DNA from 2 places in the Deferrivibrio sp. genome. Region 1 is predicted to be linked to the other one. Evidence: predicted binding sites of a transcription regulator. Region 1 holds the regulator's gene; the other holds the start of a gene.
The links. Region 1 encodes HrcA, which represses chaperone genes, less so after heat shock. Its sites were predicted from a motif close to TNTTAGCACTCNNNNNNNNNGAGTGCTAANA; they were not measured.
Positions count from the first base shown of each region.

Region 2: groES (co-chaperone GroES) is a predicted target of HrcA. The motif match lies at 13,409-13,439, and genes of this name have one in related genera.

Region 1 covers NZ_JBSQOT010000007.1:13,363-29,121, reverse strand. The annotation lists gene dnaK (molecular chaperone DnaK) at 71-1,999, opposite strand; gene grpE (nucleotide exchange factor GrpE) at 2,001-2,600, opposite strand; gene hrcA (heat-inducible transcriptional repressor HrcA) at 2,593-3,624, opposite strand; tRNA gene ACTCAF_RS03445 (tRNA-Pro) at 3,800-3,876, opposite strand; gene ACTCAF_RS03440 (thiamine pyrophosphate-dependent enzyme) at 3,946-4,794, opposite strand; gene ACTCAF_RS03435 (2-oxoacid:acceptor oxidoreductase subunit alpha) at 4,797-6,479, opposite strand; gene ACTCAF_RS03430 (DUF2156 domain-containing protein) at 6,489-7,340, opposite strand; gene ACTCAF_RS03425 (MATE family efflux transporter) at 7,330-8,646, opposite strand; gene ccsA (cytochrome c biogenesis protein CcsA) at 8,728-9,516, shown strand; gene hemA (glutamyl-tRNA reductase) at 9,520-10,782, shown strand; gene hemC (hydroxymethylbilane synthase) at 10,783-11,703, shown strand; gene ACTCAF_RS03405 (uroporphyrinogen-III synthase) at 11,706-12,422, shown strand; gene hemB (porphobilinogen synthase) at 12,419-13,387, shown strand; gene ACTCAF_RS03395 (DUF815 domain-containing protein) at 13,384-14,130, shown strand; gene ACTCAF_RS03390 (EAL and HDOD domain-containing protein) at 14,134-15,372, opposite strand; gene ACTCAF_RS03385 (DUF134 domain-containing protein) at 15,634-15,759, shown strand, end outside.
Region 2 covers NZ_JBSQOT010000005.1:66,239-81,997, forward strand. The annotation lists gene acnA (aconitate hydratase AcnA) at 1-113, opposite strand, end outside; gene ACTCAF_RS02890 (M3 family metallopeptidase) at 201-2,132, shown strand; gene ACTCAF_RS02895 (TerC family protein) at 2,141-2,851, shown strand; gene ACTCAF_RS02900 (ammonium transporter) at 2,886-4,172, opposite strand; gene ACTCAF_RS02905 (carboxypeptidase-like regulatory domain-containing protein) at 4,400-6,394, shown strand; gene ahcY (adenosylhomocysteinase) at 6,586-7,986, opposite strand; gene ACTCAF_RS02915 (hypothetical protein) at 8,002-8,247, opposite strand; gene ACTCAF_RS02920 (molybdopterin dinucleotide binding domain-containing protein) at 8,244-9,893, opposite strand; gene ACTCAF_RS02925 (AEC family transporter) at 9,928-10,842, shown strand; gene ACTCAF_RS02930 (hypothetical protein) at 10,853-11,374, opposite strand; gene groL (chaperonin GroEL) at 11,429-13,060, opposite strand; gene groES (co-chaperone GroES) at 13,086-13,376, opposite strand; gene ACTCAF_RS02945 (YbfB/YjiJ family MFS transporter) at 13,542-14,690, shown strand; gene ACTCAF_RS02950 (gamma-glutamylcyclotransferase family protein) at 14,747-15,178, opposite strand; gene ACTCAF_RS02955 (hypothetical protein) at 15,171-15,759, opposite strand, start outside.

The DNA.
Region 1 (15,759 bases):
TTTAAAGAATGTTAAGTTTGCTCATATATCACTTTTTTTAAAAAAATAAAAGGGGCAAAAAGCCCCCTTTTTATTTGTTGTCCTCTTTTACCTCTTCATAGTCAGCATCAACTACATTGTCATCCTTTTTCCCTTCTTGTGAAGCGCCTGAATCGGTGTTGTTCTCTCCACCATGAGCATGCTGCTGACCGGCATTTTTGTATATCTCCTCTGCAAGTTTATGTGAAGCATTTGCAAGTTTTTCAATTCCTGCTTTGATTTTTTCAACATCATCGCCTGACTGAACCTGCTTTAATTCTTCAAGCGCCTTTTCAATATTTTCTTTTGTAGCAGCATCTACTTTGTCACCGTGCTCTTTCAGTGATTTCTCAGTGGAGTATATCAATGTATCCGCCTGGTTTCTTATTTCAATAAGCTCTTTTTTCTTCTTGTCAGCTTCAGCGTTAAGCTCAGCATCTTTGACCATCTTTTCGATCTCTTCTTCACTAAGGCCGCTGCTTGGAGTAATTCTGATAGATTGCTCTTTTCCGGTACCAAGGTCTTTTGCATAAACACTTAATATACCATTGGCATCTATATCAAAAGTCACCTCAATTTGAGGAACGCCACGTGGCGCAGGTGCAATACCTACAAGGTCAAATCTACCGATTGACTTATTGTCTGCAGCCATTTCACGTTCTCCCTGAAGTACGTGAATGGTAACAGATGTCTGATTATCCTGAGCTGTGGTAAATACCTGACTCTTCTTGGTTGGAATAGTTGTATTTCTGTTTATAATTTTGGTCATTACTCCGCCCAAAGTTTCGATACCCAGTGAAAGTGGGGTAACATCAAGCAAAAGTACATCTTTAACGTCACCTCTTAATACCCCACCCTGTATTGCCGCACCAATTGCAACAACTTCATCAGGGTTGATACCTTTATGGGGCTCTTTACCGAAAAATTCTTTAACCTTCTGCTGTACAAGTGGCATCCTTGTCATACCACCCACAAGGATAACCTCGTCAATATCAGAAGCTGTAAGTCCAGCATCTTTCAGTGCTTTTTTACATGGCTCCAACGTACTTTCAACCAGGTCCATTACAAGACTTTCAAGTTTTGCCCTTGAAAGTTTTTTAACAAGGTGTTTTGGCCCTGTCTGGTCTGCAGTTATAAAAGGAAGGTTTATCTCCGTTTCAAGTGAAGTTGAAAGCTCGTGTTTTGCTTTTTCGGCAGCTTCTTTCAGACGCTGCAAAGCCATTTTATCATTTCTTAAATCAATCCCTGTTTCCTTTTTAAATTCATCAATGAGCCAATTTACAATTCTTATATCGAAGTCATCTCCACCAAGATAGGTATCACCGTTGGTAGACTTTACTTCAAATACACCATCACCAAGCTCAAGAATTGAAATATCAAAAGTACCACCACCAAGGTCGTATACAGCAATTTTTTCATCTTTCTTTTTGTCAAGCCCATAAGCAAGGGCAGCAGCAGTAGGCTCATTTATAATTCTGAGCACATTAAGACCTGCAATTTTACCAGCATCCTTTGTCGCCTGACGCTGAGCATCATTGAAATATGCAGGCACTGTAATAACAGCATCAGTTACTGTCTCACCAAGATATTCTTCTGCAGTTTTTTTCAGCTTTTGCAAAATCATTGCAGATATTTCCTGAGGAGCATATTTTTTCCCTTTAACTTCTACCCATGCATCATTATTGTCTGATGGTACAATTTTGTAAGGCAATATTTTTTTTGCCTTTTCCACCTGATCAGAGTCAAACTTTCTACCAATTAATCTTTTGATACTAAAAATAGTATTCTCAGGGTTTGTAATTGCCTGCCTTTTGGCAAGCATCCCTACCAATCTTTCACCACTATCGGTGAAAGCTACCACTGATGGTGTAGTGGTCATCCCTTCAGCATTTATAATTACCTTAGGTTGTCCACCTTCCATAACAGAAACAACTGAGTTTGTAGTACCTAAGTCGATACCAATTACTTTAGAACTAGCCATTTTAGTCCTCCTTTTCCTCTATATTTTCTACTTTATTTACCCTAACCTTTGTGGGCCTTATGACCCTGTCATGAAGAGTATAACCTTTTTGCATCACAAGGGTTATTGCATTATTCTTATGATTTTGGTCGCTATCAAGCATCATAGCATCATGCAAATTAGGGTTAAACTCATCACCAATATTTGTCTGAATTTCCTTTGCACCATATTTGGCCAAAGTATCCTTAAATTGCTTTAATGTAAGCTCTACCCCCTGTTTGAGAGCTTTAATCTCCTCTGACTCTTTTATATGGGCTAACGCCATCTCAAGATTGTCAATTATCGTCAAAAAATCCAAAATTATCTGCTGATTAGCATATTTCAACTTATCTTCAGTCTCCTTTGAAAGCCTTTTTCTAAAATTATCAAGCTCCGCAGCAAGCCTTAGCATTTGGTCCTTTGATTCCTGAACTTCTTTTTTCAGGGATTCATTCTCCATTTTTAGCATCAGCTTTTCAGTATCTTCACTTTCTTCGACTTTTGCCTCTTCAGATTCCTGAATATTTTCATTATTTTTATTCTCTTCGCTCATAATCTCTTCATCCTTCTTTCTCTTACTCATCTTCTCCTCCGATTTTATTCAAAAGCTTTGACATTATTTCCGCCGTATAATCCACCACAGGAATAATATCAGGATACCTCATCCTTTTTGGACCGATAACCCCAAGGGTACCAATCACTTTATCATCCCTTTTGTAAGGTTTTGTAACAAGGCTTAAATTAAGGTTTTCATCCGTTATTTCGGAGCCTATAAAAATTTTTATGGTAGGCTCCTGGATACACTTTTCAATTATTTCGTAAATAAGTGTTTTTTCCTCAAAAAAATCAAGCAGATTTTTTAGACTGTCAGAGTCTTTAAACTCAGGCAGTCCAAGTATATTTTTAGTGCCATAAATTACAAGCTCCCCGCCAAAGTCATGATTTAGCAAATAGTCGCTTGTTATCTGCTTTGCTTTTCTTGCGACCTCGTCAAATTCTTCTTTTTTTGACGCCATATCGCTATAAAGGGAATTTTTTATATCCATCAAACTCTTATTATGAAAACTCATATTCAGATAATTGGAAACCCTTTGCAAATCTTGATCTGTATATTCCGGTCCCATATTCATAATAAGGTTATGTACAATACCTGACTTTGTAACAACAATGCAGAGTACGCTTTCCCTGTTCAACCTTAAAAATTCTATATGCTTCAAATACATACTGTTAATCTTAGGAGAAACCACAAATCCAACGGAATGAGAAACCTCTCCCAATTTGCGACTTATCTCTTTAAAGAGAAATTCCATATTAATTGGATTTACTTTCTCAATATCTTTTATTTTATTTATAAGCTCCTTATTAAATGTAACAAACTGGTCGACATAATACCTGAAACCTTTATCGGTAGGTATCCTGCCAGAAGAAACATGTGTCTGTTCAAGAAAACCTTTCTCTTCAAGGTCGCTCATAATATTTCTTATAGATGCAGGGCTAAGATTTAGATCGCTGTTTTTTGATATAAACCTTGAGCCAACAGGAATACTGCTGTTAATATACTCATCAACAATAATCTTTAAAACTTTAGCTTCCCTGTCTGTTAACATCAAAGCCACCCCATCTATTAGCACTCTCAATAAGCGAGTGCTAACGTCAAAATATAAACACTATCAATTTTTGTCAAGGAGAAAATTTTCAAAAATAATCATTTTTTCAAACAAAATATGAGTATTATCAATGATAATCTAAGTAGGATACTGAATTGTTTTTTTGCGATTTAAATGGTCGGGGCGAGAGGATTTGAACCTCCGACCCTCGGTTCCCAAGACCGATGCGCTACCAACCTGCGCTACGCCCCGAATTGACGAGGAGTGTTTATAAAACAAAAACTCTTATTCGTCAACTACTTTTTTTAAAAACTGTAAATTTCATTTAAAACTCTGTAACTCCTCGGAAATATCCCTGATTTTGCCAGTTGTTTCAAGCAATGTTTTCTCCTTAATTTGTGGATGAAGAGAAGTATATTCGTCCTTTTGTATTTTATAAATTATTCCGAGAGCAATTTTATCCTTTTCCCATACCTTTTTTAAAGCGTTCTCAAAGCTTGTACAGTCATAAGATTCGTCAAGTTTGTAAATTCTCTCATCATAATATTCATAACTGTATTTTTTCCCGAAAGTAACACACGGCTGCAGAATATCTATATATGCAAACCCCTTGAAATTAATCCCTTCTTTTATAAGCTCCTTCAAGTGTTCAACCTCACCGGAATACCCTCTTGCAACAAAAGCAGCACCTGCATTTAAAGCTACCGCCAGCGGATTAAGTGGCTCATCAATTACACCAGAAGGGGTAGATTTACTCTTTAAGCCTTTATCAGTAGTAGGTGATGCCTGTCCTGTAGTAAGGCCATAAATATGATTATCATGAACAAGATAAGTAATATCAAGATTTCGTCTTATTGCGTGTATAAAGTGCCCGGCACCCATTCCATAGCCGTCTCCATCCCCGCCATTTACAATCACAGTCAATTTGTGATTTGAAAGCTTTACACCTGTTGCAACAGGTAGCGTCCTGCCGTGCAGAGTATGAAAACCATAAGTGCGTAAATGATTTAACATCTTTCCTGAGCAACCTATCCCGGAAACATTTACTACATCCTTGCCATTCAGCTCAAGGTCTGCCAGAGCACCTTTTATTGCATTCCATATAGCAAAATTGCCACAACCCGGGCACCAGACAGGTATTTTACCAGAATTAAATTCCATTGCTTTCATAATTATCTCCCCCTCTCAACAAAATCTAAAATCTCTTCAACAAAAAAAGGCCTTCCATCGTATTTTAAAAACTTATCCTCAATAACAATACCTGTTTTTTCAGCAATGATTGAGGCAAGCTGCCCGGTAAAATTTGTCTCAATAGCAACTAACTTTTTACCTTTAAAAATATTTTTCACATCTTCCCAATTAATCGGGTTGACAGCCGAAAAATGTATAAAATTAAACTTTTCGGTAAATTTCAATGCTTCCATCAAAGGTAATTTGGTCGACCCCCAACAAACAAAAGTAATTTCAGCATTTTCATTACCATAGAGTTTCGGTAATGGCAGTTCATCTTTTATATAATTTTCTTTCCTAAACCTTCTTTCCTGGTTTTTTATTCTTGTTTTGGAATCAGTTGCAACAAATCCAAAATCATCATGTTCGTTACCCGGAGCCTTAAACAAACCACCTGGCGTACCTGGATTTACTCTCATTGCAACTCCATTTTTAAATTCCTTATATCTTGGGAAAAAATCCATTGGTTTGCTTTCATCCCCTTCAAAAATATAGCCCCTGTCAATTTCCAAACCATCATACTCAAGGTTGTCCACGCAAAAATGGGATTCGGATAAAAATTTATCCGTCAATACAAAAACAGGCACTTGATATTTATCGGCAAGGTTAAAAGCCTCAAATGTCATAACAAACAGCTCCTTTAAATCGCCCGGAGTTAGCACAATCCTTACAAATTCGTCCTGCGAAATATTCATTACAAATTTCAGGTCAGACTGCTCTGTCCAGGTAGGCATCCCCGTAGCAGGCCCAGGTCTTTGACTTAGGGCTATTACAAGCGGTGTCTCAATCATTGCAGCAAGCCCAACCCCTTCTGTCATAAGGCTTAAGCCACCCCCTGAAGTCCCGGTCATCGCCCTCACTCCCGCGTATGAAGCACCAATTGCCATTATAATACCGGCAATCTCATCTTCAGTGTGTTTTACAATTATCCCATATTTTTCTGCAACACCTGCAAGATAGTGAAGTATGGAAGATGCAGGTGTCATAGGATATGTACTATAAAATCCAACCCCTGCCTTTATTGCACCTGTAGCTATTGCTTCATTGCCTGTCATAACAAGATAATCCTTAACCTTGTCATCAGGCTTGAAATTATTTTGAATAACATTTTCACAGTACTGCATCCCTTTTTTCGCAGCTTCAATATTCATATTTACAACTTTTGCGGGAAAACTTTCTTCAAACAGTTTAAAAACAATATTTTCATCTACCCCTAAAAGCTTTGCAGATGCTCCAAGAGCTATTGAATTTTTGACTATATCGGGAAAATCGTTTTCTTTTAATATATTTTTAATAGGAATATGTATCTTTTTGCAAACAATATCTTCGCTTAACTTTATGCTGTCAAAATCCGCAATGACAGTCATATTTTCGGTAATATCCTCATTGTCAAATACTACTTTATCAAGGGCGACAAGAATATCACACCTCTTATAGACTGAAAAAACACTTTCATTTGAAAATGTTATGTGATAACAATTATACCCGCCCCTGATAATGGATGGGTATTCGGGATACCCTTGCACCGAATATCCGCTCCTTTTTAAGGCTTTTGCAAACATTGGTCCTGCACTCATTATTCCAAATCCCGCAGGTCCACCAATTTTCCAGGTCAATACAGTCATAAAAGCTCCTTATTTTTTTAAACTTACTCTATATTTTTTATACATAAAATCCGGCACATATGATGATTTGGCAACTCTTAATGCCATTTTCCCCAAATCCTGTTCAAAATTTAAATATTTATACTTTTTAGGCAATCTTTTAGCAAAGTCGTTGTAGATAAATTGATACGCCCCCTTAAACTTTCTTTTTCCTTTAGCAAAATGCAAAACAAAAGTCTCGCTATCTATCTCTTCGCCTAAAATAAAACCAGCAGGCTCATTTTCCGCATAATAAATTATACCACAAATTACAAGTTCATCCATTAAATTTAGAGCTTCCTTACACTGGTAGTAATCGGTTTTATTTGGGTCTTCTCCTATTTCTTCAAGCCAGGTATCCAAAATATCAATTGCATCAACCAGATTATCTTTTAACAGTGGCTTTGACTCATAACTGTAATTGGTAATAAACTGTTTCAACAGATTTCTCTTCTTATGCAGCTTTCTCCCTTTAAAAGTTGATATTTTTTCAACGGTATAAATATAATCAGTATCCCCATCCCTGAAATGATATTCAAAATCATCATCAAAATAATCAAGCCATTTTTCATCAATCGGAAAAATAAAATCATAGCCCCTTGCAATTTCCTTTAAATAAAGTCTATCAAGTTTAAAAATTTCTACTGTGGGCATAAGATACTTTTTATTGTCGTAGCTAACACCTTCAATAAAAATCTCTTTATCATAAATAACGTTGTATTTATGATTATTGCGAAAAAGAAAAAGGTTAGCAAAGCTGTACTCAGAAATTTTAGTTTCAACCTGCTTAAGTTTTTCAAAAAGTATTTCCTTGTGTCTTAATTCAAGCACTTCAGATTTCATTATATAACCACCTTTTTTTGAAATAATATCTTCCAATTAAATAACACTGAGCAAAAATAGATATATTCATACTCCACCATATACCTGATGAGCCGTAATTTAGAAAAATTCCTAAAACAAAAGCAAGAGGAATTCTTATAAGCCATAAACTGCTTATCACTCTTACCATAACACTTTTTGTATCCCCTACTCCGTTTAATCCTCCTCCAAGTATAACACCAAATGCCATAAATGGCTCGCTTATCATGCTGATATATAAATAATTGACACTCTCTTTCACCACATTTTCATTGTTTGATAGGAAATTTGCAATAGGCCATGCAAAAACAATAACAATAACTGTAATTAAAGTAATAATTACACTCCCCATTAGTGCCGTATAGTAGCCTGATTTAAAAGCATCTTCCATGTTTTTTTCTCCCATATAATTACCAACCACCACAGCATTTGCCATATTAAATGCAAAAGCAGGCAGAAAAATAGCAGCCTCAATCCTTGCCCCATTTGTAAAGGCCGCCATTACATCGATACTCTTTTCCGGAATCATACCTATAATCAAAAATAGCACCGTACTGCCAAGTTGCCAGCTTACCTGAAGCAGGCCTGATGGCCAACCAATTTTGAAAACCCTTTTTATAAAATTTATATCAATTTTCTTTAGCACCAAAAATATTCTGATATGATAGAGGTTTAAAATGGCAGCAACCACAACACTTACTACAGTTGAAAGGGCAATCCCCTTAAATCCCAGAGGGGTGTGAAACACAAAAAAGAAATTTAATGATACATTCAAGACTGCTGCCAATAACATCGATAAAAGTGAAATTTTTATTCTTGAAGTAGCTCGCAATATCCCGTTTGTGTTTACCAGAAAATAATGAAACATAAGCCCGAAAGCATATATATTGATAAGGGGGACAGCAAACTTTTTTATCTCATCAGGGATATTTAAAAAATTTATAATATTATCCGACAAAAATATCCCTGCCAAACTTAACAATATGCCAAAAGACCCGGTTGCTGCCAATATTGAAAATATTGCTACGGAAAGCTCATTGCTATCTTTGGCAGTATACAGTCTTGACACCACAGACACACTGCCCACGGTAATTGCATTTGCCACCACAACAAATATAAAATAAATCTGTGAAACAAGTCCTATCGTGGCCTGGACTTCTTTGCCTATAATACCTGCAATATATACATCGGTAAGGCTTATAAAAAACTCAAAAATCATGATAAGAATCATAGGCCAGCTTACTGACCAGCTTTTAACCAACAAATTTAGTATGTTTTTATCATTCACCTTAAAAAAACCCTTAACAAATTCTCTTCTTTATATTACACTCTTTCAAGTAATAAAAAACATTTTTATTAAGAGGTAAAGATGCTTTACAGTTTGACATTGTTTGCTTACCTTTCAAGTTTCCTGCTTATCCTTTTACATTTTTTCCATAACAGCAGAAAACTATACATTTTTTCACAAATATCAATGTTTATTTCTGTGATGTTAAACTTTTTAACCATAATACTCAGATGGGTATCGCTAAAACAATTCCCTGCATCAACTCTTTTTGATATTCTCAGTATGACAATGTTTTTTCTCGGTACCGGATATGTTATTTTATTTGTAAAATATAAAAGGCCATTTTTATCGCTATTGATTCTTCCATTTATAATAGCTGCCGGTGTAGGAGGCTTTTTATCTGAAAATATTGTCTACAAGAAACAACACTTATCTACATTCTGGATATACATCCATCTTCCTCTTACAATAGGAGGTACTGCATTTTTTCTTATTTCAGCACTATGCGGGATTCTTTATTTTATGCAGGAAAGACAACTTAAAAACAAAAACTTTGGCCTGATTTTCAAAAATTTTCCACCTCTTGAAACAATAAACAACCTTAATAATTTCTCGATATTTACAGGCTTTGTGCTCTTTTCCGGCGGAATTATCTCAGGGATAATATGGGGGCTGATCGAGTGGAATGGCACATTAATCCTCTCATCAAAACTAATATTTTCATTTATCACCTGGATAATATTTTTTATAATAATAATCATAAAAAAAATTAGAGGGCTTACGCCAAAACAAGCAGCATCATTAAGTATTATTGGAATTATTTTGATACTGTTGACATATCACGGTGTAGCCAATTTTTTATTAAGGTGAAATATGCAACTTGCAGTAGTTGGTTTAAATCACAATACAGCGTCTGTTGATTTGAGGGAATGTCTGGCAGTACCCCAGGAAAAACTTGAGCAGATTTACACAAATATCCTTGCAAATGAAAGGATTTATGAAGCACTTATTTTATCAACCTGCAACAGGGTCGAATACTACCTCGTAACAGATGATTTTTTATGCAATATTGAAAGCGTGCTTAAAATCGTGGCTGAGGAAAGCAACATAGAAATCGGTGAGCTTAAAAATCACACATACACTTATTGCGGAAAGGATGCGATTAAACATTTATTTAAAGTCGCCTGCGGGCTTGATTCCCTGGTGCTGGGTGAGCCGCAAATTTTTGGTCAGGTAAAAGATGCATTCAATTTTGCAAAAATTTATGGAAAGGTTGACAGATTTTTAAAAAAACTGGAAGAATCTACCATAAAAATTGCCAAAAAGGTGCGCACCGAGACAGGTATTGCAGAAAATCCGGTTTCTGTAAGTTATGCCGCAGTTGAACTTGCCAAAAAGATTTTCGGTAGTCTAAAAAACAAATCAGCCCTCATAATAGGTGCTGGTGAAATGTGTGAGCTTGCAGCAAAACATCTTTCTTCAACAGATATCAACTCAATAGTAATCACTAACAGGACATTTGAAAAAGCTGAAAATCTTGCCAGAGAAGTTTCAGGTATTGCAAAACCTTTTGAAAATCTTAAAGAATACCTTATGGATGCTGATATTGTAATAAGTTCAACCGGTGCTCCTAATTTCATCGTAAGCTATGAAGATGTCAAATCGATTATGATTAAAAGAAAATATTCACCAATGTTTTTTATAGATATTGCTGTCCCAAGGGATATTGACCCTAAAATCAATGAAATTGAAAATACATATGTTTACGATATTGATGATTTGAAAAGTGTTGTTGAAGCCAATAAAAAAGCAAGAGAAAAAGAAGCTGTAAAAGCGCTACAAATGGTGGATGCAGCTGTTGAAGATTTTCTATACTGGATAAAATCATTAAAAATAGTACCTGCGATAAAAGGGCTTCGCAGCTATTTTGAACAAATACGGGAGACCGAAATCAAAAGACTTATGGAAAAATACAAAGGGAGCATTGATGAGCAGCTATTAAATTATGCATTGACATCTTACCTGAACAAAGCCCTGCATACCCCCCTTACGAATCTTAAAAATTTAGGGGTAAGCGGTGATAAATACACTTTAGCTGAGGCAGTGGAAATATTATTTAATTTAAAAGGAGAATAAATGAGAAAGCTAATAATAGGTACAAGAGGGAGTAAACTTGCCCTGTGGCAATCAAATTACATAAAAAGCCTTATTGAAGAAAAACACAAAGATATACGGGTTGAGCTTAAAATCATAAAAACTCAGGGGGATAAAATATTGGATACCCCTCTTGCCAAGATTGGCGGAAAAGGTCTGTTTGTAAAAGAAATCGAAAATGCTTTGCTCGATGGTAGTGCAGATATTGCTGTACACAGCATGAAAGATGTTCCTATGGAGTTACCTGAAGGTCTTACTCTGTTTGCAACCCCAAAAAGGGAAGAACCAAACGACGCCTTTTTGTCAGTAAAGTATAACAATATTAGAGAATTACCGAAAGGTGCAGTTGTAGGAACAAGCAGTTTGAGAAGAAAGCTGCAGCTTTTAAAACTCAGAAGTGACCTTACGATAAAAGACTTAAGAGGAAATGTTGACACAAGAATAAATAAAATGCTTAACGGTGAGTTTGACGCTATAATTCTTGCAAAAGCCGGTCTTAAGAGACTCCAACTCACGGAATACATAAAAGAAACAATTTCCATAAGCGATATCTTGCCAGCTGTATGTCAGGGGACAATTGGCATAGAGCTTCGAGGTGATGACAAGGCGACACAGGAAATAGTTTCTTTTATAAATGATGATATTACAATGATAAGGACAAAATGCGAAAGAGCCTTTCTAAAAAAATTGCAAGGGGGGTGTCAGGTACCCATAGCAGGTTTTTCTACAATTGAAGAAAACAAAATCCACCTGAAAGCCCTTTTATCCTCACTTGACGGCAAAAAACACTTATTTGAAGAAGGGGATGACACCATTGAAAACGCAGAAAATTTAGGCGAAAAAATTGCCGAAAAGATATTGAATAATGGCGGAAAAGAAATTTTGAAGGAAGTTTACTCATAGATATGGCTTTTAGAAACATTTTGATTACAAGACAGCCAGAGCAGTCTGTTGATTTTATAAACCTTTTGTCACGTAATCTTTTTTATCCATTTTTGTTGCCTATGATTGAAACTTCGGGGCTGAATTTCAATGTCAGGAAAAAGGTTTATGACTTCATAATATTTTCAAGCATAAATGCCGTAAAATATTTTATGGATAAATCCGATGCCAGGGCAATAAAATATATAGCAGTTGGCAGCAAAACGGCGGAATTTCTAAAAAATTACGGTATCGACGCAATCGTCCCTCAAGGTGAATTTTCAGCGGACGGACTGATAAATTATTTTGAAAATATAGATGTAAAGGATAAAAATATTTTGATTCCGGTACCTGAGACCCATTCAGATAAATTAAAAAATCACCTTATCACATATGGCGCCCTGGTGGAAACTGTAGCTATCTATAAAACCAGTAAAATTAAATATGAAAGTGGTTATGTGAAAAATTTTATTGCTGAAAACAAAATTGACACGGTTGTTTTTGCATCTCCGTCTGCAGCAGAGAGTTTCTTTATGAACTTTCACGAGGATAGTTTTATCAATAAATTAAATTTTATATCAATAGGGAAAACAACTTATAATTTTTTAAAAAACAGTCTAAATATAGACTCATACTACCCCGAAGAATATACCATATATGGGGTTGTGTTGCTTTTACAAGAATTAAGGAGGACAAAATGAGCTTTCCTGTTATCAGACCAAGAAGACTAAGAAAAAATGAACTTATAAGAAGCCTTGTAAGGGAAACAAAATTAACACTTGACGATTTGATATATCCGCTCTTTGTTACCGAATATGATGGGGTCAAAAAGGAAATACCTTCAATGCCCGGAATATATCAAATGGATATAGAAAATACCGTTAAAGAATGCATTGAGCTTGAGAGGCTTGGCATAAAAGCGATTATCCTCTTTGGGATACCTAAACATAAAGATGAATTAGGAAGCGAGGCTTACAACGAAAATGGAATAATCCAAAATGCCATCAGGGCAATAAAACAAAATACCAAAAATCTGTACATCATTACTGATGTATGTATGTGCGAATATACAAGTCACGGGCACTGCGGAATTATAAAAGACAATGACGTCAACAATGACGAAACACTCAAATACCTTGCCCTTGAAGCCCTTAGCCATGCAAAAGCCGGTGCTGACATGGTTGCACCAAGCGATATGATGGATGGCAGAATTATGGCAATAAGGGATATCCTTGACTCTAACAGTTTTGAAAATATTCCAATAATGAGCTATTCTGCAAAATTTGCTTCAGCTTATTATGGACCTTTCAGAGATGCGGCAGAAAGTACTCCTAATTTTGGTGATAGAAGAAGCTATCAGATGGACCCTGCAAACAGGTTGGAAGCCATAAGGGAATCAGAGCTCGACCTTTTGGAGGGTGCAGATATCCTTATGGTAAAACCTGCCCTTGCTTATCTTGATATTATCAGAGAAACAAAAGATACCTACAATGTACCTTTGGCAGCATATAACGTAAGTGGAGAATATTCCATGATTATGGGGGCAATTGAAAGAGGATGGTTTGATAAAGACAGAATTATTTTGGAAACTCTAACATCTATAAAAAGAGCCGGAGCTGACCTTATATTAACTTATTTTGCAAAAGAGGTTGCCAAAATTCTATGAGTCTAAATAGTAACATCGCTTTTAGATGGCTATGGTGTGAGCTTGCGCCTATTGATATTTCTGTAGAAAATGAGCTTGATAATTTGCTTTGCATAGACAGGCAAAAAATACTTGCTGTAAAAAACATCCAATCATTTGTAAATAATGGACCTTTCTTGAATATGCTCCTGTGGGGGGAAAAAGGGTGTGGAAAATCTTCACTGATAAAATCAATTGTTAAAAAATTTGAGAAAAGTGGCCTTAAAATAATTGAATTTCTTGATGAAGAAATAATTTCTATTTTTAAATTATACGAAATAATAAGACAAAATTATCATTTCAAGTTTATTGTTTACTTTGACGATATCTCGTTTGACGATGACGATGCACTTTTTAGAAGATTTAAATCAGTAATCGAAGGTAGCCTTGAAGAACCTCCTTCTAATGTTATGTTTGTTGCCACATCAAACAGAAGACACCTGATAGCTGAAAGGGCATATGAAAGCAGCGACATTTATTCACGAGATGATTTAAACGAAAAATCGTCTCTTTTTGCAAGATTTGGATTAACAATCGGGTTTTACCCTCTCAAGAAAAGTGAATACCTTGAAATAGTGAAACTTTACTTTGATAAATATGGTGTGCCTTCGGATAATGAGTTTGAGCAAGAAGCAGAAAATTTTGCAATCGAAAGGGGCGGCAGAAGCGGAAGAATTGCAAAGCAGTTTGCTATTTATAAAATGATATCCAGCCAGGAAGTTTGAAATTCATATTGAAGACATCAGCTCGTTTAACCATGAATAGCTGTTAAATTTTGCCTCACTAAATGTATTATAATCGATGTTAAGTTCATTAAGCACCATTAACAAATTGTCATAAACTTCAAATTCATCATATTCCAGCGCTTTTAAAATCTTGCCAAAAATTCCTTCATAATGAAGCAGTGCCATTTCAATCTCATCATCAAGCCCAAGCATTCTTATGAGCTCACTTTTTGGTTTATTAAAAAGAACATCCACAAGAGAAAAAAGGCCTATCAAAAACGCCGTATCTTTTTTTTCCTCATCGTTTTTAAATACTTTTGATGCAACAAATTCCATCATTTTTGCTCTGACAACGGCCGACTGAAATAAAGGTGAATTGACTGCATTTTTACCCTTATGGGCAAAACTTAAAAGCATAAGCCAGCTTTGCAATTTCCTCATACCTATAAGACTTATTGCATGCCTTATTGATTTTATTCGTGATCTGAAAAAAAATGCCGCCGAATTTACAAATTTAAGAAAATTATAACTTAACACCGGATTTGTCTGAAAAATATCAACAATCTTCTTTATACTTTCATTTTTATTTATCATATTTATTACTTTTATTACTGTAAGTTTGGAGGGGTCAACGGTATCTGTTTCAAGAATTGTGGGTCTTGCAAAGAAAAAACCCTGAAAAAGGTGAAATCCCGCTGCCTTACACTTTTCATACTCCTCAAAAGTCTCCACCTTTTCAGCAAGAAGCTTTGCGGGGAGTTTGTTTAATATTTTAAGCTTCACCGAAAGATTGTCATGTTTTACCCTTGGATATTCAACTTTGATATAGTTTACCTTATCAAGAAGTTTGCCAAAATTATCAAGATAATCTGCATCAAAAACAAAGTCATCAAGAGCAAACTTATAGCCTGAAGCTTTAAGCTCACACACTCTGCTAACCAGGTAATCATCCACAACAGTATTTTCCAGAATTTCAAGAACAAATTTATCTTTCGGAATAAGCTCAACAAACTCACTGAGCAAAAAATCCCTGTTGACATTGATAAATCCTGTGGCATTGTTCAAAAGACTTTCTACACCAAAGCGCTCAAATATATTTATAAGTGTCATCGCTATAGACTGAAATGCATCTTCTATCATAGCAATATTGTTGTATTTATCATCCCTGAAGAGCATCTCATACCCGTAAATACTTTGACTTGAATCTACAATTGGCTGCCTGCCTATAAATATCTTTTCCATAATTTTTAGATGACACTCCGCATCAAAAAAAGATTCCGTAACCTTAAATCATATTCAATTAAAGATTAGCACATTTAAAACTTAAAAACAAATTAAAATAAATTTTACCATTTTTGAGCATCTGCTCTTATTTATTTTTTAAATTTCATATATTTGAATTTTTAAATATAGGGCATATGCCTATAAATCTTGTATGATTTTTTTATTGACATATGACCGAAAACTTGGTATTCAAACATAAGTTCATTAAAGGAGGCATGAATGTCAAGACCCCCTAAACCAAGACTTGTAAGACACCGCCCAAGATTTTTCAGATTTGGGCCTTTATGCAATGATTGCCCTGAAGTGCCGACAATCGAGATGACTATCGACCAATTGGAAGCCATG
Region 2 (15,759 bases), on a different contig from region 1:
ACCCTTATTGAAAAGGGTAGATTTTTAACCTCCGGCGATAACTCTGAAATGTCAAAATATTGATATTTTTTATTTTCATGTTCAAAATATTTGATAAATTTTTCTTTTTCCATGTTTCACCTCATTATTTAATTGGTTTACACTATTTTAAAATTATTATAACATAACTACAAAAAATAACAAATATATTTGGAGGCAACATGTTTTGTGATATCAGCAAATTTGAGACAAAAGGCTCAGCAAAACGTTTAAAAGCATTAATCAGCGAAACTGAAGAAAAAATTAACAACATTAAAAATGGTGACATTGACGATAATTTTTTATCAAAATATCAGGAAACCACTTACCCAGTAGGGTTGGAATTCACCCCTCTTTCCCACTTAAACTCAGTAAAAAACAGCAAACTTACCCAAAAAGAATATTCAAAAGCCATTAACTACCTTACAGAATTTCATACAAAGCTTTCCCAAGATGAAAATATTTATCAAAAGCTTAAAACCTATCAAAGTCAATTTGAAGTTGATGGTGAAAGAAAAGAGGTATTAATCGATTTAATTAGAGATTATGAACTTTCAGGTGTAGGTCTTGAAAAGGACAAGAAAAAGAGAATTAAAGAGATAAATTTGAAGCTGAGTGAGCTTACTAACAATTTCTTTCAAAATGTATTAAACGATACTAATGCCTTTAAAATGCAGGTAGATGAAGCAGATATTATAGATATGCCCGAATCTGATAAAACAACATACAAAAAAGGAGAGACATTTGAGTTTACGCTTCATGCTCCAAGTTATATCTCATTTATGACTTATTGTAAAAACATACAAAAAAGGGAAACAATGTACAAACATTACTACACAAGGGCCAAACAAAATAGCGAAATTATCTCCGAAATACTTATGTTAAGGGATGAAATGGCAAAAATTTTGGGATTTAAAAATTATGCTGAACTTTCCCTTGAAACAAAGGATGCAAAAAGCCCAGAAGATGTGTTAAATTTTCTTTATGAACTGATTGAACCCTGCAGAAAAAAAGCTTTAAGTGAAGTTAAAGAATTGAATGAAATAGCAACAAAATACAATATAAAAAAGATAATGCCTTACGATACCGCATTTTTGTCTGAAAAGTTAAAGATGAAAAAATTCGGATACAAAGATGAAGATTTTAGGGTGTATTTTGAAAAAGAAAGTGTAGTAAAAGGAATGTTTTCTTTCCTGGAAAAATTTTTAGGTATTACTTTTGAAAAAATTGATATCCCTCTATGGCACAAAAAAGCAGATGCCTTCAACCTGAAAAAGAATGGAAAGATAATCGGCAGACTTTACATGGACTTAGAAGCAAGAAAAGGGAAAAGGGACGGAGCGTGGATGCACGATTATGAAACACGATACAAGGATTTGAAAGGGAATATAAATCTGCCTTCAGCGTTTGTAGTTGCAAATTTTCCAAAATCCACTTCAAAATCTCCTTCATTATTAAGACCTTCTGATGTAGAAACACTCTTTCACGAAATGGGGCATGCACTTCATCATCTTTTAAGTAACGTAGACAATATTTTTGTAAGCGGAATAAATGGCGTGAAGTGGGATGTAGTAGAATTTCCTTCACAGTTTTTAGAAAATTTTTATTTCGAAAGTGAAGTTTTAGATATGATTGCAAGTCATTATAAATCAGGCGAAAAAATGCCTGACGATATGAAAAAAACATTAAAAAAGATAAAAAACTTTAACTCAGGCATAATGTTTTTAAGACAGCTTGAGTTTGCCATATTTGATATGGAGATTCATCATAAAAATGTCACTGACTTTGATACTGCTCACAATATCCTTAAACAGATAAGAGAAAAAACTTCTCTGTTTGAAGTGCCTGAATATGTACTATTTGAAAATCAATTTTCCCATATATTTTCAGGTGGCTATGCTGCCGGATATTACAGCTACAAATGGGCTGAAAGACTCAGTGCTGATGCATTTTACCTTTTTGTTGAAAACAAAATCTTTGATAAAAAACTTGCCGAAAATTTTGTAAATAGCGTGTTATCAAAGGGGGGCAGCATAAACATTACTGAGGCTTATGAAAAATTTAAAGGCAAAAAAGTTGACAACAAAAATCTTTTAACACTTTACGAAATATGAGGTAATTTATGGAGTTTTCATCGGCTTTTTTCGTTAGCTTGTTGACTCTAAGTATACTCGAAATTGTCTTGGGTGTTGATAATATTGTGGTAATATCAATCTTGTCCGGAAAATTACCGGAACATCAGCAAAGATTAGGACGCAAGCTGGGTATATCTTTAGCTCTGATAACACGATTACTTTTGCTTTTAAGTATTACATGGCTAATGAAGCTTACAAAACCTTTATTTATAATATTTAATACTGGTATCTCGTTTAAAGATTTAATCCTTCTGGGAGGCGGACTTTTTTTAATTTATAAAGGGACACATGAAATTCATAATCTTGTAGATGAGGATAATCATAAGAAAGAGGAAGACTTAAAACATGTTACATTAACTGCTGTAGTAGTCCAAATTGGACTTTTTGATATAGTCTTTTCTCTTGATTCGGTAATCACTGCTGTCGGTATAGGACACAATTTAGTAGCAATGATTGGAGCTATAATTATTGCAATGTTTGTAATGCTATTTGCCGCTGAAAAAATCAGCCATTTCATCGAAAAACATCTTTCAATAAAAATGCTTGCATTAAGCTTTTTGTTATTAATTGGTGTCACCCTTGTTGCCGAAGGCGTGCATTTTCATATCCCAAAAGGCTATTTATATTTTGCGATGGCTTTTTCAGGCTTTGTGGAAACAATGACAATTATAGCAAAGAAGAAAGTAAAAACAGCATAATAAAAAAGGCGGAAGCAGTTTCCGCCTGATAATTCTATATATTAAATCCTCGTTCACCATGTTCAACTTCATCAAGCCCTCTTATTTCATCTTCATCCTCAACTCTAACAGGAACAAATATTTTAGTAATATAGAAAATTATTACTGTTAAAATTCCTGAATAAACAACTGTTATGATTATCGAGACAACTTGTGCCCAAACCTGGGATGGGTTTCCATACAAAAGCCCTACACCAGCTTCATTTATTTCTGGATTTGCAAATACACCGGTCAGCACTGCACCCAAAATACCGCATAAGCCGTGTACACCAAAAGCATCAAGAGAATCGTCATATTTTAGTTTACTTTTTATTACGAACACTCCAATAAAACCTAATATCCCCGAAAGTATTCCAAAAATTATTGAAGCTGGAGCAGAAACAAATCCCGCAGCAGGGGTAATTGCCACAAGTCCAGCTACGGCACCTGATGCAGCACCAAGCATTGTAGGCTTTTTGGCAACGATTTGCTCAATTAGTAACCATGAAAGAGCACCTGCTGCTGCAGATGTATTTGTAACAAGAAAAGCATTGGCTGCTATCCCATCGGCAGCCAGTTGGCTGCCTGCATTAAATCCAAACCAACCAAACCAAAGCATACCGGCACCTAAAACTGTAAGTACAATTGAAGAAGGTATTATTGCCGTGCGCCCATAATCTCTTCTTTTACCAGCCAATAAAGCTAAAACAAGTCCTGATACACCTGCGTTTATGTGAACAACGGTACCACCTGCAAAATCAAGTGCACCTATCTTTGTTCCTATAAATCCGCCGCCCCATACCCAGTGAGCTACCGGTGCATACACAAGTATCAGCCACAGTGTACTAAAAATTACCCAGAAACCAAATTTAACTCTTTCTACTATTGAGCCACTAATAAGTGCAACAGTAATCCCAGCAAATGTCATCTGGAAAACTGCAAATATAATTTTTGGAATGCCTCCTTCTACGTCAGTAACCTTTATATTTTTAAAAAAGACATAATCAAAGCCACCTATAATACCACCAATATCACTGCCAAAGGAGAGTGAGAAAAGGATTATTACCCAGAGCAGAGAAGCTATTGCATATGATACAAAACTCATACCTATTGTGTTTAAAATGTTTTTGGTTCGGGTCATACCACCATAAAAAAGGGCAAGCCCTGCTGGGGTCATAAACATTACAAGCGCAGTTGCCACAATCATCCATGCTGTGTCACCACCGTCTATCTGGTTTGGCTCAGCAGCAAATAAGCTCAAAGGTATCGCTGATAACAAAATAGTCAAAATAAACTTCTTCATATTGCCTCCACACTTTTTCCTTTATTCTTAACAATAAGCATACCAACTATCTATTTATATGATAAAAAAGTATTTTACAAAAATTGAATAAAGCTAATGGTTAAATCTTGGGCACTATATGCAAAATTATTGTTCATTAATAATGTTTGCAGCCATAATTTAGGCAAATTAATATATTACCAAATATCCTGTTGAAAATTTATTTATTTTATGAAAGAAATACTTTTATGTTAAGGTTATTTTTCATAATTTTAATCCCACTAACTGTTTTTGGATCAAACCCACTTGATGACTTATATAATTTTTTCCCAAAATCAAGTCAGTTGCAGGGTGGTAACAAAAAATGGCTTTACACAAGCATAACCGAAAGCAGAAATGATGACTATGTTAGGCTCAGCAGTACATACAATTATTACAACGAAAAAGAGGAAAAGATACTCGGGATAAACAGAAACACTAATTTTACAGTGGATATTTCCATTTATTACGCAAAAAATACTGATACATCAGATAGGCTATACAAAATGCTTGTAAAAAACTCCAATTTGCCTGTCAGAAAAAAAGTAGATTTTGGCGAAGAATCAACTGTTTTGTTTAAGCCATTGTCATTAAAAGATTTTAAGGCTGAATACAATATCATAATAGTAAATAAAAATTTCCTTATAGATATCAAGACTGACGATGGATTTGCGTTAATGGAGTTTGCCGATTATTTTGACAAAGCAATTAAAAATTATATGCTGGCAAATATTGACAGATTCTTTCTTGACAGATTCAGACTCAAACTATCTTACAAAAATTTTGAATCGGTTGAAGAAATCATATCTACCGAATTAAACATATCAGGAGTTATTATAAAAGGAAAAGTTGCTGATTCCGGTAACAAACCTATCAAAGGTGCAAAATTGAAGCTTATAGGGTATGGATATGAAACGATTAGTGACGAAAACGGACGATACCAATTTGAGATAAAATACAAAAACAAAAAAGGTAAAAACCTTGAATTTATAAAAAATTTTATTTTAGAAGAACCTTCCCCAAAACCTAAAGCAAAAACTCCTTTTGCAGCTGAAGTTGAAATCACATACCTAAATAAAAAAGAGAAAGGATTAATTATAATCGACAAAGAAAAAAATACCGGAGAAATTTACATAGACAATATAAAAAACAATCTTAAAAACATAAAAGTCAATGATAATTTTTATAGTTTTATCAGGGATTGTACCCCCTCAGGGTCTACCTTTAAGTGTGTTCAGAAATTTCAGTTTATTGTAAAAAACAATGATATTATTGGGAATGTTGTGGGGTTTGGCGGCAAAGCAACCGTCAAGGGAGTATTACTGACAGAAACAAAAGAAGAAAATTTGTTAATTGATGAAAAGTTTCTACTTGAAAAAATTACCACCGACAAAAAGCTCAATATTGCAAACTACAACAACGAAGATTTAACTATCAATAATTCTAAAGAAATCTCAGAGTATATACACTTTAAAATATTGGAATTTGAAAATTCCCCTTATGATATTTCATATGCACTTAGCCTTGTGAGGCTTCCCCGAGAAAAAACAGAAAAAAAGATTCCATTATATCTGTTTACCGGTGAAATAAATGAAGGACATTTGATTTTAAACAAAAAATATGAAATAATTGTTGAAGAAGGTGATTTTCCAAAACGCTATAAGTTTGAAATAGATTCTCCTGACAAAGAATACTTCATCGGTTTTCTTCCGGAATATGGTTTTAATGAAAGTATTTCCTTCTCAAATGAAAAAGCCATAGATGAGTTGGCTCCTACATTTGAAGTAACATATTTTTCAAAGAAGGAAGAAGGTAAGGCAACCTTGGAAATATTCAAAACGGATAAAGACTTTGCATCCACTTCAAAAGAGATAAAAGGGGATGGCAAAACAGATGTCATCGTAAAAATTTCAAATATTGAAGGGAATATTACTAATATTGATATTGCTCTTTCTGGCAAATATAAATATTCATGGTCAACAAACCCTTTGAAGATTTTACCTGTACCGGTCTTGAGAATAAAAGATAAAACAATTAATTTTCCAAATGGTTCGGTAAATTTCTCTTTAGAAAAAAATGATGAACTTAACATTTACCTGGGGCATCCCTCCTGGGTAAGTTTTGAAAACAGTTATCTCAGTTTGAAGATAACAACAGATAAAAGAGAGATTGAATTATCAAAAAAAATAACTAAATTAGAATAAAATCAAAAGGAGGCAATTTTGAGCCAATACAGTGAGTATATCGGCCTTATTTTATTTATAGGCTTGATAATTGTTTTAAGCCTTTTCAAAGGTGGCGGCTGAGCTGCCGATTCATGCAGTATCGAGGATCGATACAAAAAGGAAGCAAAAAAGAAAGATAAAAAAAAGGGGAAGTAATTCCCCTTTTTTATTTAATATCTGTAGTGGTCAGGTTTATATGGCCCTTCAACAGGTACACCTATGTACTCTGCCTGCTCAGGAGTAAGCCTTGTAAGCTTGACTCCGATTTTTTCCAAATGAAGTCTTGCAACCTCTTCATCAAGTTTCTTCGGTAGTACATAAACACCTGGTATGTATTTATCTCTGTTTTTCCACAAATCTATCTGTGCAAGCACCTGATTGGCAAAGCTGTTGGACATTACAAATGATGGGTGACCTGTGGCACAACCAAGATTTACAAGTCTGCCTTCTGCAAGCAGGAATATTTCATGTCCGTCAGGAAAAATATATTTATCCACCTGTGGTTTTATGTTTACCTTTTTTATCCCTGGGTAATTATTTAATTTGTCTACCTGAATTTCGTTATCAAAGTGTCCAATATTACACACTATTGCCTGGTCTTTCATCTTTTCCATGTGCTCTATTCTGATAACATCCCTGTTACCGGTAGTAGTCACATATATATCTCCAATACCAAGAGTATCTTCAACAGTCTTTACCTCATAACCTTCCATAGCAGCCTGAAGAGCACAAATTGGGTCAATCTCTGTTACTATTACTCTTGCTCCTTGGCCTCTTAAAGATTGAGCAGAGCCTTTACCTACATCGCCATATCCACAGACAACAGCAACCTTGCCGGCAACCATTACATCTGTTGCTCTTTTGATACCATCAATCAAAGATTCTCTACAACCGTAAAGATTGTCAAATTTTGATTTAGTAACAGAATCATTTACATTTATTGCTGGAATTAAGAGCTCACCTTTTTGCATCATTTGATAAAGTCTGTGGACACCAGTCGTAGTTTCCTCAGAAACACCTTTAAGCTCTTTTATCATTTCTGTGAACTTACCAGGACTCTCTTTTAAAATTATTTTTAACCTTTTGATCAGTTCCTTTTCATCTTCACCGTGCGTCTCTTTATCAAGGACAGAAGGATCTTTCTCTGCCTTTACACCAAGATGAACCATTAATGTAGCATCTCCGCCATCATCCACAATAAGCTGAGGACCTTTACCACCAGGAAATGTCAAAGCCTGCTCAAGGCACCACCAATACTCTTCCAAAGTTTCACCTTTCCAGGCAAATACAGGTACACCGCTTTTGGCAATCGCTGCTGCAGCATGGTCTTGAGTAGAAAAAATATTGCAGCTGCTCCATCTTACATCTGCTCCAAGCTCAACTAACGTTTCAATAAGTACAGCAGTCTGAATAGTCATATGCAGTGAGCCGGTTATCCGTACACCCTTTAAAGGCTTTTCGGCACTGTATTTCTCTCTGATTGCCATAAGGCCTGGCATTTCATGCTCGGCGATCTCTATCTCTTTTCTTCCCCAATCGGCAAGATTTATATCCTTTATTTTGTAGTCCATAAGGCACTCCTTAAATTAGAATCTTTTGATAGGTTCAAATGATTTGGTAATCGGCAGTACGATATTGCTCCTCGATAATTCATATCTGCTAATTTCCCTCTTCTCCACCACATTACCTGTACTATCATAAATCGTAAGCCTATAAGTCTCAACTGACCTGTCATTGTAAAAGTCAAAAACCATTACTGCCAATACTATAAAAAACGCTACATACCAATATTTTAGATATTCTCCACCAAAATATTTGTTAAATCTTTTCATTCTGCTCTCCTGATATTTACAAATGTATCATAATATGCCACAGCAAGCCCTGCATCTGTTTGACTCATCTTTGTCAAAATATTCGGCGTATTACCAAAGTATTTTTTGCTTTTATAGACCATTACATAACCTTTTGCAACTTTATCTGTAATTTTTGCATGTATTTTTAAGTTTCCATACTCATTAAAAAGTTCAACCATATCACCGTCATTTATATCAAATTTATATGCATCATCGGGTGAAATATGTAAAAATTCTTCCGCAATTTCGTCCTCTGCAAGCTGAGAGTTCAAGTACAAACTGTGGGAGTTTGAAATAAGCCTTAATCCATTGCCCATAATTGGCAAACTTATCCCTATCTCATCTTTTGTAAAATTCCTCCTTAAAGCTTTTTTTTCGTAGTTTATCTCATCAATACTTTTGACCTTTATCTGAAAATCAAATTTTTCAGAAAGCATCTTAACCACATCTGTATCAGAAATTGTATCAAGAAATCTTTCCCTTTTATTCATCACACCATCAAAAAAATAGCTACCCAGGATATCGTCCTGAGCAAACATTCCTCCAACCTTTATAAAAATATTTGATTTATCAACTGTATCTGTAAGATTCGTATCAATAGTTACAAGATTTACATTATCAAAAATTTTTTTTAGAAAATTTGTTTCAGGGTATGTCACTAAAGGATTGGCAGCTACAATTACCACAAGGTCAAAATATCCGGTTTTCAACCTGTCGTATGCTTCTTTAATAGTTATTTTATTCTTTTTATTTACAGAAATACCCGATAGGTAAGCACTCGAAGATTTTCCATAATAAAGAGTGTCAAGATTGTCAGTATAATAGGCAAGTCGGTTTATCCATTGAACTATATTTTTACCGTTAGAATATCTTTGCAGTCCAAAACCTGTTATAAGACCCGTTTTTTTTGGTTTTATTTTACTTTTCAAAAATTCAATATCTTCTCTTGAAATACCTGTCAATTTAATAGTTTCATCCAGATTTAAAAAATTTTTTATATATCCCAGACTACCTAAAATGTGATTGCAAAGTATTCCGTCTGTGGCAGGATTTATTCTGATGTATTTTTTGGCAATCTTGGCCGTTTCACTTTTTATAGGATCAATATAGATTATTTCTTTTTTCAAATGTTTTAAATATGAATACAAATGTTGATTGACCACTCTGGCATTTCTTCCAAAAATGATAATCGTATCTACATGCTCGAGATTTCTCACATCCGGGTTTGTGCAAACTCCAAAATCTTCTTCATGGGCAATAACACCAGTTTCATCACATGGGTTATCCGACACAAAATGGCATTTGTCAAAATTGCTAAAAAACATATCCCAATATCTCATTTTGTATCCAAGGCTACCTGAGCCTCGCAAAAATAAAATATTTCTCGAAGATTTTAACAGCTCTGACATTTTATCAATTGCAGTTTGATAATCACATTTTATTTTTCTGCCTTTATCCACATAGAAGCATTCTTCAGGCTTAATTTCACGTCTGTAAAACTTTATTAATTTACTGCAAAAAAAGGGGGATTTATCAAATACATTTGGCAGTGCTTTAAACTTGCCACTCTCAGTTATCTCAAAATGGCAACCGTCAGGACAATCTTTCGAACAAAAAAATTTCATTTACAACACCTTAAGTTTTGTAATATAAATAAACATGTTTGAAGTATTACTTATAGTTTTACCAATATTTATTGTTTTAGCAACAGGAAATATCCTTTACAGACTTAAATTTTTTGACCAACACTTCATGAATGTATCAAATAAGCTTATCTTTTATTTTTTACTCCCTGTGCTTTTATTTTACAAAATAGCAAACTCAAACATAAAAAGTTTTTCCCTTTCCTATCTTTTGATTATAATGGCAAGTACAATATTTATAATGTTTTTTATCAGCTTTATCACCGGCAACTTATTCGGTTTTAAGAAATCTTCCATTGGAACATTTGCAATGAACAGTTTTAGAGCAAACTATGCATACATGGGTCTTCCTGTATGTTATTATGCATTTGGAGATAAAGGGCTGACAATTGCAAGTATACTGATGGCTTTCATTGTACCTGTTGTAAATTTAATGTCGGTAATAAGCCTTATAATGACTTCAGACAAAAAAATGAGTTTAAAAAATTTTATAAAAAATACTTTATTCAATCCACTTGCAATTGCATGTATCTCAGGAATATTTTTTTCACTTTTATCGATAAAAATCCCTAACTTTCTAAATAAATCGCTGGAATTAATGAGTAATGTAACGCTCCCTCTTGCTCTTTTCAGTATTGGAGCAACACTTGACTTTAAAAAGGTTAAAGGAAGTTTCAAGATTATATTTTTAAACGTTATCTACAAACTATTTCTTTTACCATTAATAGCATTAGTATTATTAAAAATTACTTCACCAAGCACAACTTTCTCTTCCAACATACTTGTTATAATGCTCTCTTCACCTGCAGCTACGGTTAACTATATTTTGGCTTCTGAAATGGGTGGGGATAAAGATTTGGCAAGTAGCGTAATAATATTAAGTAGTGCACTTTCTATATTTTCTTTTGTTTTTTGGATATCGATTTTATAATAAAGGATAATTATAATTCATAAGAGGTTAACTCTCTGTCAATTTTCGATATACAGGACTCACATATGCCATGGGTAAAAGAAGGAATCCCTTCATCGTCAAAAATATTAAGTCCGTTTATTGCATGTTCAATTTCTATATATTTGCCATTATATAAAACTTTGTTACACCATGCACACATCTTGTAAGTTTTTGAAGAACGACCAAAGTTTTTTAAGCTTGTTTTTCTTTTTGTTTGTTTGGTTAAAATATGCTCCAATTTAATCATTTGATTTTTCATCGGAATAATATTTAACTTAAAATATCGAACATAATCGTCATTGTCGCACCGATACGTAGTTGAAAACGTTTTTTCATTTATCCTAACTTTGTCAAATATATTTTTAAGCATATTTACAAGAACTTCGTCATATGAAAAGTCGAAATAATTTACACCTACTATATTATCTTTGACATTTTCTGTTGCCAATATATTATTGAGTCTGTCCAATATATAAGTTTCCATCATATCATATTTTAACTTAGATACCATTATTGTCAACAACAGACAAAAAAAGCCGACCCAAAGGTCGGCCTTATATATTTTTTAATACATTCCATCCATTCCTGGCATACCACCAGGAGCAGCTGGAGCTTCTTTCTTTTCTGGAATTTCTGTAATTGTAGCTTCTGTTGTAATCATAAGGCCTGATACAGAAGCAGCATTTTGCAATGCACTTCTTGTAACCTTAGTAGGATCGATTACACCAGCCTCAATCATATTGGTATATTCTTCAGTAGCAGCGTTAAAACCAAAAGCCACATTTTCATTCTGTACAATCTTATCCACTACGATAGAGCCTTCAAAACCAGCATTTTCTGCAATCTGCCTGATTGGATATTCAAGCGCCTTCTTGATAATTTCAACACCAATCTGCTCATCACCAACAAGTTTAAGGTTATCAAGCGCAGCCCTTGCTCTGATAAGTGCTACTCCACCACCAGGAACAATACCTTCTTCAACTGCAGCCTTTGTAGCATTAAGGGCATCTTCTACCCTTGCTTTTTTCTCTTTCATTTCAGTTTCTGTAGTAGCACCCACTTTTATTACAGCAACACCACCAACAAGTTTTGCAAGTCTTTCCTGAAGCTTTTCTCTGTCGTAGTCTGAAGTAGTCTCTTCAATTTGCTTTTTAATCTGATTAACTCTTGCCATAATATCATCAGAGCTGCCTTCCCCTTCAACAATAGTTGTATTTTCCTTATCAACAACTATTTTCTTCGCCCTACCAAGGTCAGAAAGTTTTACATTCTCAAGTTTAAGACCAAGATCTTCGCTTATAACCTGGCCACCGGTAAGCACTGCAATATCTTTCAGCATCTCTTTTCTTCTGTCACCAAATCCTGGGGCTTTAACAGCAGCGCAGTTTAATGTTCCTCTCAATTTGTTTACAACAAGTGTAGCAAGAGCCTCACCTTCTATATCTTCAGCTATGATTAAAAACTGTGAATTTTGCTTTGCAAGCTGCTCAAGAATTGGAAGAAGATCTTTCATGCTTGTAATTTTCTTTTCGCAAATAAGAATGTATGCATTCTCAAGAACAGCTTCCATAGTATCAGGATTTGTAACAAAATAAGGTGACAGATACCCTCTGTCAAACTGCATACCTTCAACTACATCAAGAACAGTTTCAGTTGATTTATTTTCTTCAATTGTAATAACACCGTCTTTACCAACTTTGTCCATTGCATCTGCAATGATATCACCAATTTCTTTGTCGTTATTGGCAGAAATGGTACCTACCTGAGCAATTTCTGTTTTGTTCTGGATAGGTTTGGAAATTTCTTTCAACTTGGCAACCACAGCTTCTACAGCCTTGTCAATACCTCTTTTAAGCTCCATTGGATTTGCGCCGGCTACAACATTTTTCATTCCCTCTCTATAAATAGCTTGCGCAAGAACAGTTGCGGTAGTAGTACCGTCACCTGCCACATCACTTGTCTTTGAAGCAACTTCTTTAACCATCTGAGCTCCAAGATTCTCAATTGGATCTTTAAGCTCAATCTCTTTGGCAACAGTAACACCATCTTTAGTTACAAGCGGTGAACCAAACTTTTTCTCAATAACTACATTTCTTCCTTTTGGTCCTAAAGTGACTTTTACAGCATTAGCAAGCTTATCAACACCTCTTAAAATAGCCTGCCTTGCTTCATCACCGAAAGTTATAGCCTTCGCCATAATTTATCCTCCTTATTACTTTTATTTACCCAATAATACCCAAAATGTCGTCTTCTCTCATTATGAGATATTCAACGCCATCGATCTTAACATCAGTTCCTGCATATTTGCTAAATAGAACCCTATCACCAACTTTAACAGTCAGCTCAACCTTAGTACCATTATCAAGAACTTTTCCTGGCCCAACTGCAATAACTTCACCTTCCTGAGGCTTTTCCTTTGCAGTATCAGGAATAATAATTCCTGAAGCTGTTTTCTCTTCAGCTTCAATACGCTTAACAAGTACTCTGTCCTGAAGTGGCTTAATGTTTGCCATTTTGACCTCCTTAATATTATTTATATTAATGTTATTAGCAGTCATCTTTATCGAGTGCTAACAGAAACTATATATATAAAATGCAGCAAAAAAATCAAGAGATTTTTTTATTTCATTTTCTCAATTTTACTTTTGCAATTTTATATTTTTTAGATACAATTTATCATGTCCAACAACTTAAAAGAACCTTACAAAATTGTATTTGGCGGTTTTTTTGCACTGTTTCTTGCAATGGCTGTAGGAAGATTCGCTTTTACCCCCATCCTGCCAATCATGCAAAAGCATTACGGGTTTTCAAATACAATAGCAGGAAATATTGCCTCTATAAACTACTTTGGATACCTCCTTGGTGCAATCCTCTCAAAATATATAAAAAACACCAAAAGCCAGTTTATAATTTACAAGGCAAGTCTCATAATATGCCTGTTTTCTACGGGAATTATGGCATTTTCTCACACGATGTTTGCATGGTATTTTTGGCGTTTTATTGTAGGAATTACGAGCGGTTTTTTAAATGTTTTGGGGGTTGCATTTGTACTTCAAAGTCTTGCAAACAGAGGGTATCAACATATCTCAGGATGGATGTTTTGTGGCGTCGGCACAGGAATAGCCCTTACAGGGATTGCGGTCCCTTTTCTAAATATTTTTCTTGAGCCGGATTTTATATGGCTGGGACTTGCAGCTTTAAGTATCGTACCATTTTATTTTGGTTTCAGAAATGTGGAAATGGTAGAATTAAAACACAACAACAGCACTACAACATCTTCAACCCCAAAAAACACTATACTAACAAAGCTTTATATCTCTTATTTCCTTGAGGGTTTTGGCTACATAATAACAGCAACATTCATTGTAAGTATTTTGTCAAAAACACTTAATTCCGTATATGCTGCAAATATTTCATGGGTTTTGATAGGGATTTCGGCAGCTATAACAACGCTTCTATGGCCAAGGATTTCACACAAATACGGCACAAAAAACAGTCTGATTGTTGCATTTATTATACAAAGTGTTGCAATCATTTTGCCTGTTTTATATCAAAACATAACTATTTACATAATCAGCGCCATAGGCTTTGGCGGGACTTTTTTAGGGATAGTGGCAATGACACTTAATTATGGAAGAGAAATATCAAAGCAGGCATCAAATAAAGTAATTGGGGAATTAACAATCTTGTTTGGAATAGGGCAAATTATAAGCCCTGTAATAGCAGGATTTCTGGCTGATAAATACGGAAATTTCAACATATCGCTCGTATTGGCTTTTGTTTCAACTTTGACAGCGTCAATTATTTTGTGGTTTATGAATGAATAATTGCCTCAAAAAGCAAGATGCAATTTATCAAAATTAGAAGTGCTGTCAAAACCCATCTACGGATACTTATTTTTTGGCACTGAAATATACCTTCTCCAGTCTCCGTGTTTTACTTTTTTTGAAGTAAGTCTGATAAAAGGCTTTGCAAAAGGGTGCGCAACAAATACTCTTGCATATTTAACAGAGCCATCCTCAAGCGTCACAGGAAGAATTTCCTCTGTATAATAAGTAAAAAAAGAATAAATACCTTCATAATTTCTCAGTTTTATCATTGTATTTTTATCTACTTCAAATAGTTCACCTTTAACCCTATTTTCACCCGGAAAACTCGATTTAATCACTACTGGATAGCCGGAATTGGTGTGATACATCTTACCATTTATTGCTCCGCAACCTAAAAAAGTGGAATTTTTCAGGTATTTTTCATAACCTTCAAAGCCCTTCATCAATGTCCCGTAAGTAAAAACAGTAAATGTACTGTTATCCATTTATACTCCCTATCAATGCACAATTGTAGCTATAGATTTCCTTTATTCTCTCTATTATATTATTTTTATAGTTTATTGGAAGACTTTTTTCAATATTTAACCCTTTTTCAAGCAAATTAAACATTTTATCTCGGTCGACTATTTTATAGTCTGGCTTTTCACCCCATTTTTGTATTTTCAAAGAAAAAGGCAAAATATCTTCAAACCTGAACATATTTTTAAAGGCGATAAAAACATTTATCGACGGCTCATAAACCCCTCTTGCAACGAAATCTCTACACAGCCTCATATTGGAAAACTCTACAGTATCCACCCATTTGCCATTATTCTTCCTCTTTCTGCTCATAAAAATATCTTTCATATTTTTTTCCATAATTCTTGACTCAACCACTTTAGACTCATGGATCAAATACTGCCCTGTACAAAGCAAGATGAAAATAGACTCCTCAAAACCTATCAGAGGCTTACGATAATCAATTATTGGCGACTCCAAAGTTACATGAAGACTATGAGGCTTTATGGGTGTAAACCTCACTGCTTCTTTAATAAGCTCCGCGGCAAATTGAGCACTTGAAGTCAGT